DNA from 3 places in the Novosphingobium anseongense genome. Region 1 is predicted to be linked to each of the others. Evidence: riboswitches for the same ligand, from Rfam matches in the RefSeq annotation. Region 1 holds a riboswitch; each other region holds the start of a gene.
What was found. Region 1 has a riboswitch for cobalamin ahead of WG901_RS00195 (TonB-dependent receptor plug domain-containing protein). Riboswitches for the same ligand answer to the same signal wherever they lie in the genome.
Positions count from the first base shown of each region.

Region 1 (3,271 bases):
CGCACGAGAAGATCGGCGCGACCAAGACCGTCGATAAGGGCCTGCTGATCGTCAACACCGGCAAGGGCAAGGGCAAGACCACGGCGGCGCTCGGCATGGTCGTGCGCGCGATCGGCCACGGCAAGAAGGTCGGCGTCGTGCAGTTCGTCAAAGGTGCGATGACCACGGGCGAGAAGGCCGTGTTCGACGCCTTCCCGAACCAGGTCGAGTTCAAGCCGATGGGCGAAGGCTTCACCTGGGACACCCAGGACCGCGCGCGCGACATCGCCGTGGCGCGCGAGGCCTGGGACGAGGTCAAGCGCATGATCGCCGATCCGAGCTACGACATGGTCCTGGCCGACGAGCTCAACATCGTCCTGCGCTACGACTACCTGCCTTTGGATGAGGTGCTCGAAGCGGTCACCGCGCGCGCGCCGATGAAGCACGTCATCGTCACGGGCCGCAATGCGCCCGAGGGCCTCGTCGAGATCGCCGATCTCGTCACCGAAATGACCTTGGTCAAGCACCCGTTCCGCGAGCAGAACGTGCGCGCGCAGGCGGGGATCGAGTTCTAGCGCCTGCCGCGGTCGTGCCGGGCGATCTGCTCGGCAATCCCCCGCACCGCGCGGACGTAAGCCGGGCTGCCGCAGACGGTCCAGGCCTGGGGGATCGAGATTCGCGGAATACCGGCGAGCGCCGGGTGGTGAAGCATCTCGGTGCCCTGATCGCGGACAACATCGGTCGCGCTTTCGACGATCAGGAAGTCGGGCCGCGCGGCGACCATCTCCTCGAGGCTGACCTGCGACAGCGCCGGCTTGCCCAGCTTCGTCGCGAGATTGACCAGCCCCGCGCGCGCCATGACCTCGTCGATCAGGGTACCCGTGCCCGTCATGAAACCGCGCCGCTGGTAATAGGCGGCAACGCGGCCACGGCCGAGCCGGGGAATGCCGGCGAGTTCGCGGTCCATCTGCGCGATGAGCACCTCGCCGCGATCGGAATGGCCGACCACCGCCGCCGTGCTGCGGATCGAGGACAGGATCTGGTCGTACTGCTCGGCGGGCTTGAGATCGACCATGCGGTAGTTCTGGTCCTCGAGTACCTTGATCGCGGCGCTGCGCCGCGCGGGCATGCCGACGATCAGATCGGGATCGAGCGCGACGATCTCCTCGGCCGACTTGCTGAGCAGCCGCAAGCCCCGCGCCCGCACCGCTTCGGCCGACATCTCGCGGTCGGTGGCGTTGCGCGTCAGCCCGGCGATCTGGCTGCGATCGGCCAGCCGCAGCACGAGCTGATCGGCGCAGAGATTGAGCGAGACGATGCGCTGCGGCGGCCGGGCCAGTGCCGGGCGAACCTTCCCCGTCGCGAGCACGCCACCCGCCATGGCGGCGAGGGCGATCGGCAGGATCAGGGTGCGGAGGACCAGACGCATCCGGCGGGACATAGCCGAGCCCGCGCCGGCGGCAAGCGCCGTCATTGACGCAATGCAGCGATGTGCCTAACGCCGCCCCTGCGACAGGTTCACCCGCAAGGGTGATGAAAAGGGAACGGGGTTCGAGACCCCGGCTGCCCCTGCAACTGTGAGCGGCGAGCCATCGCGCCATAGGCCATTGCGATCCTCGGATCGCGAGAAGGCGGCGCGAACCGGCAGTGACCCGCAAGCCAGGAGACCTGCCCGTCGCGGTCGTCCTTCGCGCGGACAGGGTGTGCCGAGCGGACGGGGGTGAACCCGAGCGACGACAAGTCCAGCCACGCATGCGTGGGGGAGATTTGGTCGTGCGCGTACTGAAATATCTCGTTTCCGTTGCCTTTCTGGCACTGCCGCTCGCGGCCCAGGCCGACGAACTGCAGGAAGCCCCCGCCCCCGACGCGGCCGCCCCGGTCCCGTCCTCTTCCGACACGATTCTCGTCACCGCGACGCGGCTCGCGATCCCGGTCGATCAGGTTCCCGCCTCGCTGACCGTGCTCGACAAGCCGGCGATCGACCGTGCCCAGGACATCGGCGTCACCGAACTGCTGCTGCGCACGCCGGGCATCAGCATTTCACGCAACGGCGGCTACGGCACCACGACCGCGCTGCGCATCCGCGGCGCGGAGAGCGAGCAGACCGTCGTCGTGATCGACGGGGTCAAGCTCAACGATCCCTCGGCCAGCAGTGGCGGTTACAACTTCGCAAACCTGCTCGCCGGCGACGCCTCGCGGATCGAGGTCCTGCGCGGGCCGCAATCGATCCTCTGGGGCAGCCAGGCGATCGGTGGCGTGGTCAACGTCGTGACGGCCCTGCCCGCAAAGACGCTCGAAGGCAGCTTCGACGTCGAGGCCGGCTCGCACGAGACCGTCAGCGCGCGCGCCGCGATCGGCGGCAAGACCGGCCCGCTGGCCTGGCGCCTCGGCGGCCAGGCCTTCACCACCGACGGCATTAGCGCGCTCGCCCCGGCCTTCGGCGGCAAGGAGGCGGACGGCTATATCAACCGCAACGTCAGCGGCCGCGCCGTGATCGAACTCGCACCGGGGATCTCGGCCGACCTGCGCGGCTATTACGCCTCGTCGCAGACCGAGATCGACGCATCCACCGCCGACAGCCTCGAATATTCGCTGAACCGCGAATTCGTAGGGTATGCCGGGATCAACCTGGACCTGCTCGACGGCCGCTTCCGCAACCGCATCGGCTATACCTATACCGACACCGACCGCGACAACTTCAACCCCACCCGCGCGCGTGCGCAGACCTTCGACGCCGCCGGCCACAACCGCCGCTTGGAGTACCAGGGCGCTTTCGCGATCGCCGAGGGCTGGACCTTGCTCGCCGGCGCCGAGAACGAGCGCTCGCGCTTCCGTTCGGCCTCGCCGCCCGCCGCCCTGGCCACGCCGGTTCCCGCCCCCGTGCGCGGCGGCGCCGACATCACCAGCTTCTACGGCCAACTCAGCGCCCAGCCGATAGGGGGCCTCACCCTGAACGCCGGCCTGCGCCACGACGATCACGATCGCTTCGGCGGCAAGTGGCTCTTCGCCGCGGGCGGCGTGCTGAACTTGCCTACCGGCACGGTTCTGCGCGCGAGCTACGGCGAGGGTTTCAAGGCGCCGACGCTCTACCAGCTGTTCTCCGAATACGGTGTCGCGAGCCTCGCGCCCGAGCGGGCAAAGGGCTGGGAGGCCGGCGCCGAACAGCACCTGTTCGACGACAAGCTGGTCTTCGGCGCGACCTGGTTTCAGCGCAAGACGCGCGATCAGATCATCTTCAACTCCTGCGCCGCCACATCGACCGACGCGCTCTGCTTCGTCCCCGGCAACGCTA
Region 1 covers NZ_JBBHJZ010000001.1:39,863-43,133, reverse strand. The annotation lists gene cobO (cob(I)yrinic acid a,c-diamide adenosyltransferase) at 1-554, shown strand, start outside; gene WG901_RS00200 (ABC transporter substrate-binding protein) at 551-1,408, opposite strand; cobalamin riboswitch at 1,477-1,669, shown strand; gene WG901_RS00195 (TonB-dependent receptor plug domain-containing protein) at 1,753-3,271, shown strand, end outside.

Region 2 (3,271 bases), on a different contig from region 1:
AGCTTCTCGCGGACCTCGGCCGGCACCGTCGAGGCGCGGTCAAGCGCGGGATCGGCCTCGCGCCCGTCGGCGATCGCGGCGAAGGCAATGCCCTTCTCGCGCGCGACGAGCGCGATCTCGTCGATGCCGTAGGGCCAGTAGGACTTGCCGCCGAGCAGGATCACGCAGACGAATTTCGCCTTGGCGACGACCTTCTCGACATAGAGATCGACCGAATAGGGATGCTTGAGCTGGAGCAGGTTCGCCAGCCGAACCGACGGCGCGCCATCCGGCAACAGCGCGGCGGCACCGGCGAAGCAGGCGAGTTCGCTGTCGGCCACGGTCAACACGACGATGTCGCCCGGCGCCTGATCGAGATCGATCGCCTCGTCGCCGTTCGAGACGGTGCCGGGGGTGGCGGAGAGCAGGTGCATTACGGCAAGATCCTCCCCTGAAAGGGGAGGTGGCGCGCGCGTAGCGCGTGACGGAGGGGTGTCCCGCTATCGAGGGGGCGACACCCCTCCACCACGCGCTGCGCGCGCGGTCCCCCTCCCCTTCCAGGGGAGGATCGGGACTGCTCCATCATAGCCCTCAGCCCACCACGCCGCGCAACCCCGCCTCGATCGCCGCCTGGTCGAGCCCCTTCTGGCCGATCACGACGAGCCCCGTCTTGCGCGCCTCGCCCGGCTTCCAGGCGCGGTCGAAGAAGTGCTGCACGCGCGGGCCAACCGCCTGTATCACCAGCCGGCTCGGCTTGCCCGCGACCGCGACCATGCCCTTGATCCGCAGCACGTCGTGCGCGGCGATGACCTCGCCCAGCTTGCTCACCAGCGCGTCGACATCGGCCACTTCGCCGCCGTTCAGCACGAAGCTGTCGAAGTCGTCGTGGTCGTGCTCCTCGGCGCCGTCCATGTGCGACTTGCGGCTGTCGAGATCGTCCTCGGCGGCGGCGGTGATGCCGAGCAGCGCGGCGATGTCGACCGCGCCGTGGTTCGCGTTGACGATACCGACGCCGGGGCGCGTCTCGGCCTCGACCTGCTGGCGCACCGCGGCCAAGGTCGCGGCATCGACGAGGTCGGTCTTGTTGAGCACGACCATGTCGGCGCAGGCGAGCTGTTCCTCGAACAGCTCCTCGAGCGGGCTGTCGTGATCGAGATTGGGATCGGCCGCGCGGGCTGCGGCCAGCGCCGCCTCGTCATGCGCGAAGCGGCCCGCGGCCACGGCATCGGCATCGATCAGCGCAACCACGCCGTCGACCGTCGCGCGGGTGCGGATGTCGGGCCACTGGAAGGCCTTGACCAGCGGCTTGGGCAGCGCGAGGCCGGAGGTCTCGATGATGATGTGCTCGGGCGGGTTCTCGCGGTCGAGCAGCTTCTGCATGGTCGGCAGGAAATCGTCGGCCACGGTGCAGCAGATGCAGCCGTTGGCCAGTTCGACGATGTCGTCCTCGGGGCAGGCTTCGTCGTTGCAGCCCTTGACCAGCTCGCCGTCGACGCCGACGTCGCCGAACTCGTTGATGATCAGCGCCAGCCGCTTGCCCTTGGCGTTCTGCAGCAGGTGGCGGATCAGAGTGGTCTTCCCCGCGCCGAGGAAACCCGTGATGACTGTGGTCGGCACCTTGCTCATGCGCATTCTCCTCGTCGCGGACCGCACACGCGGCCCGTCCGCGCGCACCGGCCCTGGTGCGCCGCTCAGACGGAGAAATACCGTGCCATGGCCAGTCCCTGGACCGCGGCAAGAGCGACCGGTGCGCCGGCAGGTCTCCTGGCTCGCGGGTCGTCACGCGATGCACGAGCCTTCCCGGACCGTGCTCGGTCCAGTGGCCGCTTCCCGGAAACCGGGAAGCCAGTGCAGCGCGCTATCCGCTTACAGTTGCAGGGACAGCCTGGGTTTTGAGCGGCGAACGCCCGCACCCCGTTCCCGATTAAGCCCCTCGCGGGGCACCGGCGCGATCTGCGGGCGCTCTAGAGCGGCGGCGGTGGCAGCGCAAGCATTCCTCCCCCGCCGGGGGGAGGGACTAGGACCCTAGCCCCGCTTGGGCCCGCGCGGGACCTCGCGGAAGGCGACGCCCTTGTCGCCCGAGGCCTCGCGCGGCATGCCGAGCACGCGCTCGGCGATGACGTTGCGCGAGATCTCGGTGGTGCCGCCGCCGATGCACGAGACCTGACGCATCAGGAACTCCATGCCCTGCACGCCGACGCCGTCGCTCTCTTCCTCGGTCCAGCCGGCCGCACCGGCGCCGGCGAGATCGAAGGCGATCGTGCGCTGGCGGACATTGGCCATGCCGCGGAACAGCCGCGCGACCGAGGACATGTCGGTGTTGCCCTTGCCCGCTGCCGCGCCCGAGGCGAGCCGGCGCTGCAGCTCGTTCGCGACGAGGCCGAGCGCGCGCGATTCGCCGATCAGCTCCTGCGCGGCGGGATCTTCGAGACGCCCCGCCTGGCGCGCGATTCCCACGGGCGTCACCTCGCTGCGGCCGTGCGACAGGCCCACGGGCTGCGTCACATAGGGCGAGTTGTGACCCATGCGCTCGTGGAACATCCAGCGCTGGCCGACGGTCCAGCCGCCGTCGATCTCGCCGACGCGATCGCTGTCGGGGATGCGGACGTCGGTCATGAACTCCTCGCAGGCCTCGCTCTCGCCGTTGAGGCGCTCGATCCGGCGGATCTCGACCCCCGGCTGCTGCAGCCGCATGAGGAACACGGTGAGCCCCTGGTGCTTGGGCACGTTCCAGTTGGTGCGTGCAAGGACGATTCCCCAGTCGTGCCACCAGGCGCGCGAGGTCCAGACCTTGGCGCCGTTGAGGATCCAGTCGTCGCCATCACGCACGGCCGAGGTCGTCGCGCCGGCAACGTCGGAACCGCCGCCGGGCTCGGACAGCATCTGCGCCCAGAACTCGTCGCCCTTGAGGATCGCGGGGATATGCGCGGCCTTCTGCTCGGGCGTGCCGAACTCCATGATGACGGTCGCGCAAGGCGTGAAGGTCGGCACGGTGAAGCGCGAGGGGTATTCGTGGCCCGCGAGTTCCTCGTTGAAGGCACGGTTGTGCTCGGGGGTTAGACCCTGGCCGCCGTATTCCTTGGGAAAACAGAGCCCCGCGAAGCCGGCGTCGTAGAGCTTGCGCTGCAAGGCGCGGTCACGCGCCACGGCGACGAGTTCCTCTTCGTCGTCGGCACAGTCCTGGGTCAGGTCGAAAGGCTGGATCGGGCCGAGATTGGCCTTGATCCAGGCGCGCGCGCGCAGGCGGAAGTCTTCGACGCTTTCGCCAATGGCATTGTTGCCCTCGCTCATG
Region 2 covers NZ_JBBHJZ010000003.1:230,601-233,871, reverse strand. The annotation lists gene cobN (cobaltochelatase subunit CobN) at 1-413, opposite strand, end outside; gene cobW (cobalamin biosynthesis protein CobW) at 571-1,605, opposite strand; cobalamin riboswitch at 1,717-1,937, opposite strand; gene WG901_RS15100 (acyl-CoA dehydrogenase family protein) at 2,005-3,270, opposite strand; gene WG901_RS15095 (acyl-CoA dehydrogenase family protein) at 3,267-3,271, opposite strand, start outside.
Region 2: another riboswitch for cobalamin. It lies ahead of cobW (cobalamin biosynthesis protein CobW); the one in region 1 lies ahead of WG901_RS00195 (TonB-dependent receptor plug domain-containing protein).

Region 3 (3,271 bases), on a different contig from region 1:
CAGTCGCGTGGCGTTGTTGCCCGAATTGCTGACGTTCTTGTAGCTGATGTGGTTGACGTCGAAGCCCACGACGACCTGGTTCTCGACCGTGCCGAAGCTCTGCTTGAGATTGGCGGTGGTCCGGTTCCCGGTCTGCTTCTGGATATGGTAGAGTTCGAGGAAGCTCGACTGGCGGATCTGCGCCGGGCTCGTCGCCGTCGCCGCGACCCAGGTCACGTTCTCGGCGTTCTGCCAGTATTTGTTGGCCCAGAGGTGATAGAAGGTGCTGCGGATCGTCAGCGCTTCGGACGGTGTCCACTCGATCTTGCCCTGGCTCCAGTTGTCGCGGAAGCGCAGCACGGCATCGGTTACGTTGTAGTTGTTTTTGCGGATCGACGTGTCGAGCGCGCCGTTGACCAGCGGCACACCGAACCAGGTGCGCGGCTTCTGCGTGCTGAAGTCGTGCGACAGCGTGATGCTGAGATCGCTCGCGGGCTTGAACCGGATCGCGCCCGACAGCGCGAGTGCGCTGTTCTCGCCGCGCGCCATCCAGCCGTCGGAACGGCGATAGCTGGCGTCGACGCGGAAGCCGACGCTATCGTTGATCGGCCCGCCGGCACCGGCCGCCACGTTGAACGTGTCGAACGAGGCGGCACCGGCGCGGCCGGCCACTTCGAGCGTGTCGCCAGGCTGCCGCCGCACGACGTTGACCGCGCCGCCGATCGCGCCTTCGCCATAGAGCACCGAGGCCGGCCCGCGCAGGATCTCGACGCTTTGGGCCATCCATGGATCGGCCGGGAAGGTCAGCGTGTTGTTGTACATGCGCATGCCGTCGTAGAGCGTCATCACCGAGTTCTGGCCGGTGAAGCCGCGCGACGAGAGGCCGAAGCCGAACACGCCCGAGGTGTTGACGATGCCCGTCGCGCGGGCCGCGGCATCCTGGATGGTCAGGTCGCCGCGCAGGCGGATCGCATTGCCGTCGAGCGTCTCGACGCTGGCCGGCGTTTCGAGCGGCGTGAGATTGAGGCGGCTGGCGCCTTCGGTCTTAACGTTGAGGCGAAGCTGGTCGACCGTGCCGACGACGACGATCGTTTCGCCTTCGGCGGCAGTGGCATCGGCTTCGCCGGCATGGGCCAGCGCAGGCGCGCAGAGAGAGAAGGCCGCGAAAGCAGCCGGTGCAAAAGTCTTCATGATACTCCCCCGTCGGCGTCTCACGACACTGGGCAGGGGCTTGCCGTTCATGAACGGTCGGCAGCGTGCACCGGCCGGACGCCCGGGGGCAACCGGCACACGAAACCGATGCAGCCCCAGCCGCTCGTTCGTCGCTCAGACGGAGTACACCGTGCCGCGGCCATCCCCTGGACCAAGGCAAGAGCGACCAGACGCCGGCAGGTCTCCTGGCTCGCGGGTCATAGCTTGATGCACGACCTTCCCAGGCCTCGCATGATTTAGCGTCCGGCCCAGTGGTTGGCGGCTCGGGATCCTACCCGTCCGCACATGTGCATCGCGCTCGCCGCTTACAGTTGCAGGGACAGCCTCGGATTCGGAAACGCAGGATCGCTCCGGCCTTCCTCACCGCGTTCCCGTTTTAAGCCTCTTGCGAGGCACCGGCGCGATCATGCGTCCGCAATCTTTGGGATCGCGAACGGCGCGGCTGATACAATGGAGATGGGCAAATCACAAGCGCCCGACGAGCGCACTGACGATGTCGCTGCGGAAAGCCGAATCTGCGGATATATGGTGCACCCGACAGGATTCGAACCTGTGGCCTCTGCCTTCGGAGGGCAGCGCTCTATCCAGCTGAGCTACGGGTGCGGGCCGCGTGCGACTAGCAGAGGGCGGCGCACATTGCCAAGCGCAATGTCGTCTATTCCGATCAGGCTGTCGCGGGATCGGCGAGTGGGGCGTCGTGGGGCGCGTCCTCGGCATCGAGATCGGGGTAGGGGCCCAGCATCAGGAACAGCAGCATCGTGCCCAGACAGGCGGGAATCTGAGCCCAGAGTACGATGTCGTAGCTCTTGGTCACGTCGTAGATGTGGTTGGCCAGCACCGGGGCGATGCCGTTGCCGAACAGCATCAGCCCGTTCATCGTACCGAACAGCGCGCCGAAGGCACGGAGCCCGAAATGCCGTGCCGCGAGATAGGCGCAGCAGTCGACCTCGGTGCCGACCGCGAGGCCGAGGATCAGGCAGGCGATCGCGGCGACGCCGGGGCCGGGGAAGGCGAGCAGCAGCAGCACGGTGACCACCGGCATGGCGACGCTCGCGGCGGCGACCTTGGCGGCGTCGAACCGGTCGAGCAGAAAGCCGCCGACGATCCGCCCGGTGATCGAGCCCAGGCCGAGCAATCCGGCGATGCCCGCGGCGCCGGCGGGGGTCAGATCGCGGGCGATCAGCACGGGGACGAGGTTGGTGGTCAGCGCGCAGATCGTCACCGAGAACAGCAAGGTCGCGCCGGCGAGCTTGAGGAACCGCGGCTGGGTGAAGCCTTCGCGCGCCGAGACGCCCTGAACCTGGCGCGGGGTTTCGGCTGCGGCGCCGGCCTTGCCGCCCTCGGCGGGCATGCGGAACAGCAGCCAGGTCACGGGGAAGGTGAGCGCCGCGCCGATCACGCCGAGGCCGACATAGGCCTGGCGCCAACCATAGTGTTCGACCAGCCAATTGGTCAGTGTCGGCACGAAAGCGGCGGCCACGCCCGTGCCGCACAGCGCGATGGCGAGCGCGATTCCGCGGTTCCGGTCGAAATAGCCGTTGATCGCCTTGGTCCAGACCGTCGGCAGGATCAGCATGTTGCCCGCGCCGAGCAGGATCCACAGCAGCCACCAAGATTCGATGCTGGTCGCCTGCGACAGCGAGGCCAGGCCGAAGGCGAAGACGAGAATGCCTGCGAGCGCGATGCGGCGCGGACCGACCTTGTCGATCGCGAGGCCGACCAGCGGCGCCGCGACCAGCGCGATCGTCGAGATGATCATCAGCCCCATCGAGGTCTGTGCGCGCGACCAGCCCATCTCGCGTTCGAGCACCGGGATCATCACCCCCAGCGAATAGCCGTGGGTCGAGCAGAGCATGATGCCGATCATGCAGGGCGGCAGGATCCGCCAGTTCTGCCGCAGCTCACCGAAGCCCGGCCGCCCGCCGTCGATCGCCATCACTCTCTCCAATTCGTATTTTCGCGGCCAATTGACCGTGCTTTGGCAGCGCGCGCAAGAGCAAGGCAGGGGCTTTTAGCGATTTGGCAAGCAAGAATGGCTAGGTCGAACAGCCATGGACGCGACTCCGATCAACTTCGATTC
Region 3 covers NZ_JBBHJZ010000002.1:173,450-176,720, reverse strand. The annotation lists gene WG901_RS09535 (TonB-dependent receptor) at 1-1,170, opposite strand, end outside; cobalamin riboswitch at 1,350-1,606, opposite strand; tRNA gene WG901_RS09530 (tRNA-Arg) at 1,718-1,794, opposite strand; gene WG901_RS09525 (MFS transporter) at 1,856-3,127, opposite strand; gene WG901_RS09520 (hypothetical protein) at 3,243-3,271, shown strand, end outside.
Region 3: another riboswitch for cobalamin. It lies ahead of WG901_RS09535 (TonB-dependent receptor); the one in region 1 lies ahead of WG901_RS00195 (TonB-dependent receptor plug domain-containing protein).